Loktanella sp. M215: one gene and its partner. The protein of the gene in region 1 interacts with the protein of each later gene in a pairwise test. Links are inferred from orthologs where the notes say so. Each region holds a gene or a part of one and is shown in the gene's direction. Other genes may lie near its edges.

Region 1 (3,963 bases):
CCCCGATGTTGAAGGCCCATGACGCGGGGATGAAACCGCGCAATCCGACAGCCACGACCGCCGCCACCAGACCGAGGACAGCATAGGCGCCGATCGGCACCCAGATGTGGGTGAACAGGCGTTTCAGGCGGTAGCGCAGGGATGACAGCATAGGATCTGGGTCTCTTTCACAGGCGGCCAGCTTGGCGACAGGCACGTCCTGCGGGACATAGCACGACAGGCCCAATTGCCCAGATCGTGCATCCGCCGGGAACTTCCCGATCCGCAGAACATTGGGGTGCATCACAAAAGGCGGATCATCTCATGGCGGACGACAAATTGAACTGGGCGATGCCGGTGATGCGTACGGGATACGCCGGGCGCGCGCTGGTCTATGCCATCGTGTCGGGTATTTCGCTGTTTGCGATCTGGCACGGCGAAGAGGCGAAGGGCACGTCAGAGGCGCTGTCGATGGTCGAACGGTCGCCCTTCGGTCTGACCGCGCTCTGGGTCGTGGCGCTGGGGCTTTTTGCGTACATGGGCTGGCGGCTGGTCGATGCGGCCTTCGATCTGGAGGACCATGGCAGCGATGCCAAGGGCATCTTGGCCCGCCTCGGTCAGGCCGTCACGGGGATGATCCACGGCGCGCTTGGCGGACTGGCGCTGCTGCTAATTTTTGGCTCCACCGACAGCGGCGAAGGGTCCAAGACCGCGTTCTATCTGGCCAAACTCATGTCATGGCCGTTCGGAGAGATCATCCTTGGCATCGTGGCCGTGATCACGATGGGGGCCGGTGTGTATTATCTGCACAAGGCCTGGACCCAAAGTTACCGTCAGAAGCTGCAGGCCAACCATTTCACGCTGCACTGGAACAGGCTGCTGCAGGCGGGTGTCGCCGCACAGGGCGTGTCCGTGCTGATCATCGGCGGTCTGATGGGGCTGGCGGCCTGGCAGCACGACCCGCAGGCGGCGGGCGGTCTGGACAAGGCCTTTGGCTGGCTGGGCCAGCAGATCTACGGTCAGGTGCTGGTGACGGCGATGTGCGTCGGCCTGGCGCTTTTCGCCCTCTTCATGGCGGTGAACGCGGTCTATCGCATCATCCCGCGTCTGAAGGATCCCGACGTCATGTCACTGGCCACCAAGGTCAAGCAGATGGCGGACGGCGCCTAGTTGCCCCAGATCACGCGGACATAATTGCGCGTCTCGGCGTAGGGGGGAATGCCACGGTATTTCTCGACTGCACCCGGGCCAGCATTGTAGGCCGCCAGCGCATGGGGCCAGTTGCCGAACTTGACATATTGCAGCTTCAGATAGCGCGCCCCGCCTTCGAGGTTCTGCACCGGGTCTGTCGGATCGACGCCAAGGCGACGCGCCGTTTCGGGCATCAGCTGAGCCAGCCCCATCGCACCCTTGTGGGACCGGGCACGCGCGTTCCAGCCCGATTCCTGCTGCACAAGGCGCAGGAACAGATCCTCTGGCACGCCATGCTTGCGGGCGGCAGTGCGCGCGAGGGCAAGGTACGGGCCGTTGTAGCGTCCGATGAAGGCTGGCGTCGCGGGGGCCGCGACGGGCACGATGGCGCGTTTCGGCTGGAGGCGGACGGAGTTGCTGTATTGCGCGGCAGAGCGGTTATCGAGCACCGACAGCTGGCTTTGGAACAGTGACATGCGCGACGACGTCGAGACCGTATCGGCCATGAGTGTCTGACCCGTCAGGCCAAGCACGATCGTCAGTCCAAGACCGATCATCCGCATATCAACATCCCTGTCCCCGTTTTCTTGGGCATACTTTACGCGAAAACGCCTTTCGCGCCACCCCTTGATCGGTTCACCTCTGCGCGCTTATCTGCCACACTGGCGCAAACGCAGAATCGCGAAGGAAAATGATATGGCAGGTTCGGTCAACAAGGTCATTCTGATCGGCAACCTCGGTGCCGATCCGGAGGTCCGCAGCTTTCAGAACGGCGGCAAGGTCTGCAATCTGCGAATCGCCACGTCCGAGACGTGGAAGGACAAGCAATCCGGCGAACGCAAGGAACGCACCCAGTGGCATTCGGTCGCCATCTTCTCGGAGCCGCTGGCGCGGGTGGCAGAGCAGTACCTGAAGAAGGGATCGAAAGTTTACATCGAGGGTCAGCTTGAGACCCGCAAGTGGCAGGATCAGTCCGGGGCGGACCGCTATAGCACCGAAGTCGTGCTGCGGCCCTTCACCTCGACCCTGACGATGCTGGACGGCCGCGGTGAAGGCGGCGGCGGTGGTGGCGGCATGGGCGGCGGTGGCGGTTACGACCAAGGCGGTGGTTACGGCGGCGGTGGCGGTGGCGGCTACGACCAGGGCGGCGGCTACGGCGGCGGCAACTCCGGTGGCGGCTCGTCATCGGGTGGCGGCGGTGGCCGCGGCGACATGGACGACGAAATCCCGTTCTGATGGATGCGCCGCCCTTTGGGGCGGCGTTTTCGCATTGCCTCAGGCGGCGTCGCGCAGCACCGACAGGACCGCGTCGCGGGGCACGTCGGACGTGACGAAGGCCTGACCGATGCCCCGCGCCAGCACGAAACGCAGCTTGCCCGCGATCACCTTCTTGTCCTGCCCCATCAGGGTCAGAAGGGCGTCGGCGTCGGGCAGATCGCCGGGAATGTCGCGGATGTCGACCTTCATCCCCATATCGCGCAGGTGGGCGCGCAGGCGGCTGGGGTCTTCCTGACTGCACAGCCCAAGGCGCGCCGACAGTTCGAACGCCAGCGCGCAGCCGATGGCGACACCTTCGCCGTGCAGCAGGCGGTCGCCGAAGCCCGTCGCCTTTTCCAGCGCGTGGCAAAAGGTATGGCCAAGGTTCAGCAGCGCGCGGTCGCCCTGTTCGGTCTCGTCGCGGACCACGATTTCGGCCTTCATCTGCACGGACCGCGTGACGGCGTGGACGCGCGCGGCCATGTCGCCCGCGGCCATGGAAGGTGCGTGACCTTCCAGCCAGTCGAAGAACGCGGCATCGCCCAGCAGGCCGTATTTCACGACCTCGCCGTAGCCCGCCAGAAAATCGCGCGCAGGCAATGTGGACAGAAGGTCGGTGTCCGCCAGCACGAGGCTGGGCTGGTGGAAGGCGCCGATCAGGTTCTTGCCGTGGCCCGTATTGATGCCGGTCTTGCCGCCCACAGAGCTGTCGACCTGCGCCAGCAGGGTCGTCGGCAACTGCACGAAGCGCACACCGCGCCGCAGGATGGCGGCGGCAAAGCCGCCCAGATCGCCGATCACGCCGCCTCCGAAGGCGATTACGACATCCCCACGCTCGACCTTTTGATCCAACAGGAAATCGCAGCAAGCTTCGAGCTGCGACCAACTTTTGGTGCCTTCACCCGGCGGCAAGGCCAGGGCGGCGCTCGTCAGGCCGGCCTGCGACAGGGCGTCCTGCAGGGCCGCCAGATGCAGGTCTGCCACCGTCTCGTCGGTCAGGATCGCCACGTGCGGGCGTCCGCCAAGGGCCGCGATGCGCGCACCGGCCCCAGCCAGCAGACCCGGCCCGATCAGCACGTCATATTCGCGCCCCGGCAGGGCGACGGGTACGGTCTGTGTCATGTCAGGTCTTCCAGTATGTCTTCGCGGGTTTTCAGAAGGGCGATCACGTCATCCGTCGTCTCGTCGATGGAAGCGCGGTGCCGCACGTCGAGGTGCAGGGCGGCCTTGGCATAGATCGGCGTGCGATCCTCGAAGATGCGGGCCAGCGTCGCCTGCGGATCGGCGGTGCGCAGCAGGGGCCGGGAATCCTTGTGACGGACCCTGTCCCAGAGCAGGTCGAGCGGCGCATTCAGCCAGACCGCAACGCCGTGCTGCCGGATCGCGTGGCGGTTGCCTTGCGCAAGGTAGGCGCCGCCCCCCGTCGACAGGATGCAGGGGGGGCCGGTCAGCAGACGGGATATCACTTCTGATTCGCGGCGGCGGAAGAACGGCTCGCCGTCACGGGCGAAAATTTCAGCGATAGAGGCATTTGCG
Region 2 (4,179 bases), 2.6 Mb from region 1 along the record:
ACGGCGCGCACGGGGATGTCGCGGTCGCGGCTGATGTAGCTGTCGCAGAAGCCGGGGCGCCCGACGCTGAGGACTTCGCCCAGCTGGCGGATCGCGGGATCGTCGCCGTCGGACTCACTTTCCAGCACGAGGCGCATCACGTCAACGCGCAGGGTGTCGGCTACCTCGCCGGCGAGGTCGCGCAGGAAAGTCTCGAACCGGGTCGCGTCCATCAGGCGCAGCACGGCGCGGTGGACCTGGTTGGTGCCAGCGAGGTTTTCGTAGGCGGCGGCGATGACGCTGCGGTGGGTGTCTTCCAGCCGATCGAGGCGGGATTCCAGACGCTCCATCGCGATGCCGCGCAGATCGACGATATTGCCGCCCATGGCGCTGTCGTTGGCGCCGACGAGGGCGCGCATGATGTCCTGATCCTCCAGCAGAAGTTCAGGGTCCGCAATGATGCGGTCGCGGACGGAGGTATCCATCAGGGGTGTGCTGCTCATGTGCCTGCTCTTGTTTGTTTTGTGAAAGGCTAGCAGGTCTATTGCCTGATTTCGCCCTGAAAGTGTCGGTGTCGTGCAAGGGGTCGTGTCTGTTGCTGCTGTGGCCCAGTTGTTAACGGCGCTGGCGCGGGCCGGGCTTGGGTTGAAAAACTTCGGCTGTCGCGGCGCCCTACGGGTTGGCGTTCGGATGCGGGGAGTCTACCTGAGGGGTGAAACCCTGAAAAGGCCGATATGGCGCAATCGCATTTCACTGAAGGCGAACTGGTCGGTGTCCTGACGACGCAACCGCTGGGGCGCGTGCTGGATTACAAGGCGCCCGAAGGCGGCTGCTTTACCGGTGCCTTTGTCGAGGTGCCTTTGGGGCCGCGGCGGATCCTTGGCGTGGTCTGGGGGCCGGGGGCGGGCGATTTCGACTATGCCAAGGTCCGGCCGGTCCTGCGTGTGCTGGACGTGGCGCCCATGCGCGACGATATGCGCACGTTCCTGAGCCGCGCGGCTGACTATACCCTGACACCGCTTGACGCGATGCTGCGGCTGGCGACGCGGTCGCCGGGGATGGGTGACGCGCCGGGCACGCGAAAGGTCTATCGTCTGGGCGCGTCGGAACCGGACCGGATGACGGACGCGCGCCGGGCCGTGCTGGAGGTGTTGCGGGACTACGGCGGGCTGTCGTTCACGCTGAAGGAACTGGCCGAGATGGCGGGGGTCGGCACCTCGGTCGTCAAGGGGATGGTCAAGCTGGGGGCGGTATCCGAGGAGGACGCGCCGCGCGACACCGCCTATCCGAAGCTGGACCCGGGTCACGGCGGTAAAGAACTGACACCCGATCAGGCGGCGGGGGCTGCGGTGCTGGCCACGGCGGTGGCGTCCGGTGTTTACGGCACGACGCTGCTGAAGGGTGTGACCGGATCCGGCAAGACTGAGGTCTATCTGGAGGCGGTTGCCGCCTGCCTGCGGGCCGGGCGGCAGGCGCTGGTGCTGCTGCCGGAGATCGCGCTGACGGGCGAATTCCTCGACCGGGTCGAGGCGCGGTTCGGGCAACGCCCCGCCGAGTGGCATTCCGGCGTGACCCAGACGGAACGGCGGCGCTGTTGGCGGATGGTGGGGCAGGGGGATGCGGACCTTGTCGTGGGGGCGCGGTCGGCGCTGTTTCTGCCCTACCGCGATCTGGGGCTGATCGTCGTCGATGAGGAGCACGACACGTCCTACAAGCAGGAGGACGGGGTGTTGTATAACGCCCGCGACATGGCGGTGCTGCGGGCGGCGGGCTGTGGCGCGCAAGTGGTGCTGGCCAGTGCAACGCCGAGCCTTGAGAGCTGGGCCAATGTGGAGGCGGGCAAGTATCGCAGGCTGGAACTGACGTCCCGGTTCGGGGCGGCGGTGATGCCGAAGATGAGCGCTATCGACATGCGGGCCGAGGATTTGCCGGGCGGGCGCTGGGTGTCGCCGACCCTGCGCGCGGCGATGCGCGACCGACTGGAGAAGGGGGAGCAGAGCCTCGTGTTCCTGAACCGGCGCGGGTATGCGCCGGTGACCCTGTGCCGGGCCTGCGGGCACCAGATCGGCTGCGACGACTGCGACGCGCGCATGGTGGAGCACCGGTTCCTGAAGCGGCTGATGTGCCACCAATGCGGTGCCACGAAGCCGATGCCCACGGTCTGTCCCCATTGTCAGGTCGAGGGTAAGTTGAGCGCCGTCGGCCCGGGCGTCGAGCGGATGGGCGAAGAGGTGCAGGCGCTGTTCCCAGAGGCGCGGGTGGCGGTGCTGAGCTCGGACCTTTATGGCTCTGCCCGCGCGATGAAGGCGCATATCGCAGAGATTGCGGCGGGCGGTACGGACATCATCATCGGCACGCAGCTGGTGGCGAAGGGGCACAACTTTCCCAAGCTGACGCTGGTGGGCGTGATCGATGCGGACCTTGGATTGCAGGGATCGGACCTGCGCGCGGCGGAGCGGACGTTTCAGCTGATGCGGCAGGTGGCGGGACGTGCGGGCCGGGCGGAGGCGCCCGGCGAGGCGCTGTTGCAGACCTATCAGCCGGAACATGCGGTGATCCGGTCGATCGTGGCCGGCGACGAGGAGGCGTTCTGGGCCGCCGAGGCCGCCGAGCGCCGCGCGGCAGGCGTGCCGCCTTACGGTCGCATGGCGGGGATCGTGCTGTCGTCCACGAATGTGCAGGAGGTCTTTGATCTGGGCACGGCGATGGCGCGGCAGGACGGACCGTTGCGGCGGATCGGGGCGCAGGTGTTCGGCCCGGCACCCGCACCCATCGCGCGGATCCGGGGGCGGCACCGGGTACGGTTGCTGGTGAAGGCCGAGAAGAGCGCGCCGTTGCAGGCCGCACTGGCGGAATGGGCGGCGCAGTTCAGGCTGCGGGGTGATCTACGGATGGCGATCGATATCGATCCGCAAAGCTTTTACTGACGGGCGAAATACATTTCAAACATCAAATGTTTCGCATGCGATACATATTATGTCATTTTGAACGGTTTTTTAACGGGTGCGGGCTGAGGATGAGGGCAGGACGCAACGGCAGATGAGGTCCTGTGACAGCAGTGAAAATGCAGCAGGACGGTGAGACGACGCTGTTCGGGCTAGCGCCCGAAGGCGCCCCGCCTACCGTCCCCTGCGGCCTCGGTCAGTTTGGGCGGGGTCAGGAGGTGCGGGGTTCCTCGATCTTGGGCAGGAACCAGATGAGCAGGCCCGCGAGCGGCAGGAAGGCGCAGATGCGGTAGACCGACTGCACGCCGTAGCTTTCGGCCAGCACGCCGAGGATCGCGGCGGCGACACCGCCGAGGCCGAAGTTCAGCCCGTAGAAGAGGCCGCCGATCAGGCCGATGCGATCGGGCAGCAAGTCCATCGCGTAGATCAGGATCGCGGCGAAGGCGCTGGCCATGATCAGGTTGATCATCACCGTCAGCACGCCGGTCCAGAAGAGGTCGGCGTAGGGCAGGATGAGGGTGAGCGGCAGCGGGCCGAGGACCGAGAACCAGATGATCCGGCGGCGTCCGATCCGGTCGCCGACGATGCCGCCGATCAGCACACCGACGGCGGCGGCGAGCAGGAAGACGAAGAGCATCATCTGGCTGGCGGGGATCGAGAGGCCGAAGCGGTCGATCAGGTAGAAGGTGTAGAAGGAGCGGAAGCTTTCGCCGTAGGTGTTCTTGGTGAACATCAGGAAGGTGAGCACGACCAGGCTGATCGCGATGGTGCGGGTGCCGTGGCTGGGTGTGGCATGGGTTGCGCCCTGGCTGGCGCGGCGGGCGGCGAAGGCGGCGCTGATGCTGCGCTGCTGGCTGCCGATCCAGGCCAGAAGCAGCATCGCCAGCAGGGCGAAGACGGCGAAGGCCGCAAGGCTGGGCTGGCCCCAGGGCACGATGATCAGGGCCGCGGCGACGGGACCGAGCGCGCCGCCGGCCTGTCCACCGACCTGGAAGATGCCCTGGGCGAGGCCCTGGCGGGAGCCTGCGGCGTAGCGGGCCATGCGCGTCGCCTCGGGGTGGAAGATGGACGACCCGACGCCGATCAGCGCCACGGAGGCGAGGATCATTGCGTAGCTTTGCGCGAAGGCGAGGCAGACGAGGCCCGAGAGGGTGAACATCATGCCCGCGACGGGCGAATAGGGGGCGGGGCGCTTGTCGGTGATCAGGCCGACGACCGGTTGCAGCAGGGCCCCCGCGATCTGGAACGTCAGGGT

What was found. The genes of interacting proteins can lie anywhere in the genome.
Region 2: the proteins of ssb (region 1) and GLR48_RS00355 interact in binary tests that used the Escherichia coli proteins (3 or more experiments, as listed by UniProt). The link is inferred for Loktanella sp. M215 from one-to-one orthologs.

The regions. Positions count from the first base shown.
Region 1 is NZ_WMEA01000001.1:2,633,158-2,637,120, reverse strand. The notes cover bases 935-3,636. They hold ssb (single-stranded DNA-binding protein), read left to right. Parts: upstream 935-1,866; coding sequence 1,867-2,406; downstream 2,407-3,636. Other genes in these bases: GLR48_RS12925 (shikimate kinase), read right to left, coding at 3,546-3,636; aroB (3-dehydroquinate synthase), read right to left, coding at 2,446-3,549; GLR48_RS12940 (lytic transglycosylase domain-containing protein), read right to left, coding at 1,146-1,733; GLR48_RS12945 (DUF1206 domain-containing protein), read left to right, coding at 935-1,149. Outside these bases: GLR48_RS12950 (DUF2254 domain-containing protein), read right to left, coding at 1-151; more of GLR48_RS12945, read left to right, coding at 304-934; more of GLR48_RS12925, read right to left, coding at 3,637-3,963. UniProt on the Escherichia coli protein: Plays an important role in DNA replication, recombination and repair. Binds to ssDNA and to an array of partner proteins to recruit them to their sites of action during DNA metabolism. Acts as a sliding platform that migrates on DNA via reptation.
Region 2 is NZ_WMEA01000001.1:64,066-68,244, reverse strand. What follows is about bases 392-3,309. They hold GLR48_RS00355 (primosomal protein N'), read left to right. Parts: upstream 392-713; coding sequence 714-2,906; downstream 2,907-3,309. Other genes in these bases: GLR48_RS00350 (MFS transporter), read right to left, coding at 3,136-3,309; GLR48_RS00360 (DUF484 family protein), read right to left, coding at 392-482. In the rest of the region: more of GLR48_RS00360, read right to left, coding at 1-391; more of GLR48_RS00350, read right to left, coding at 3,310-4,179.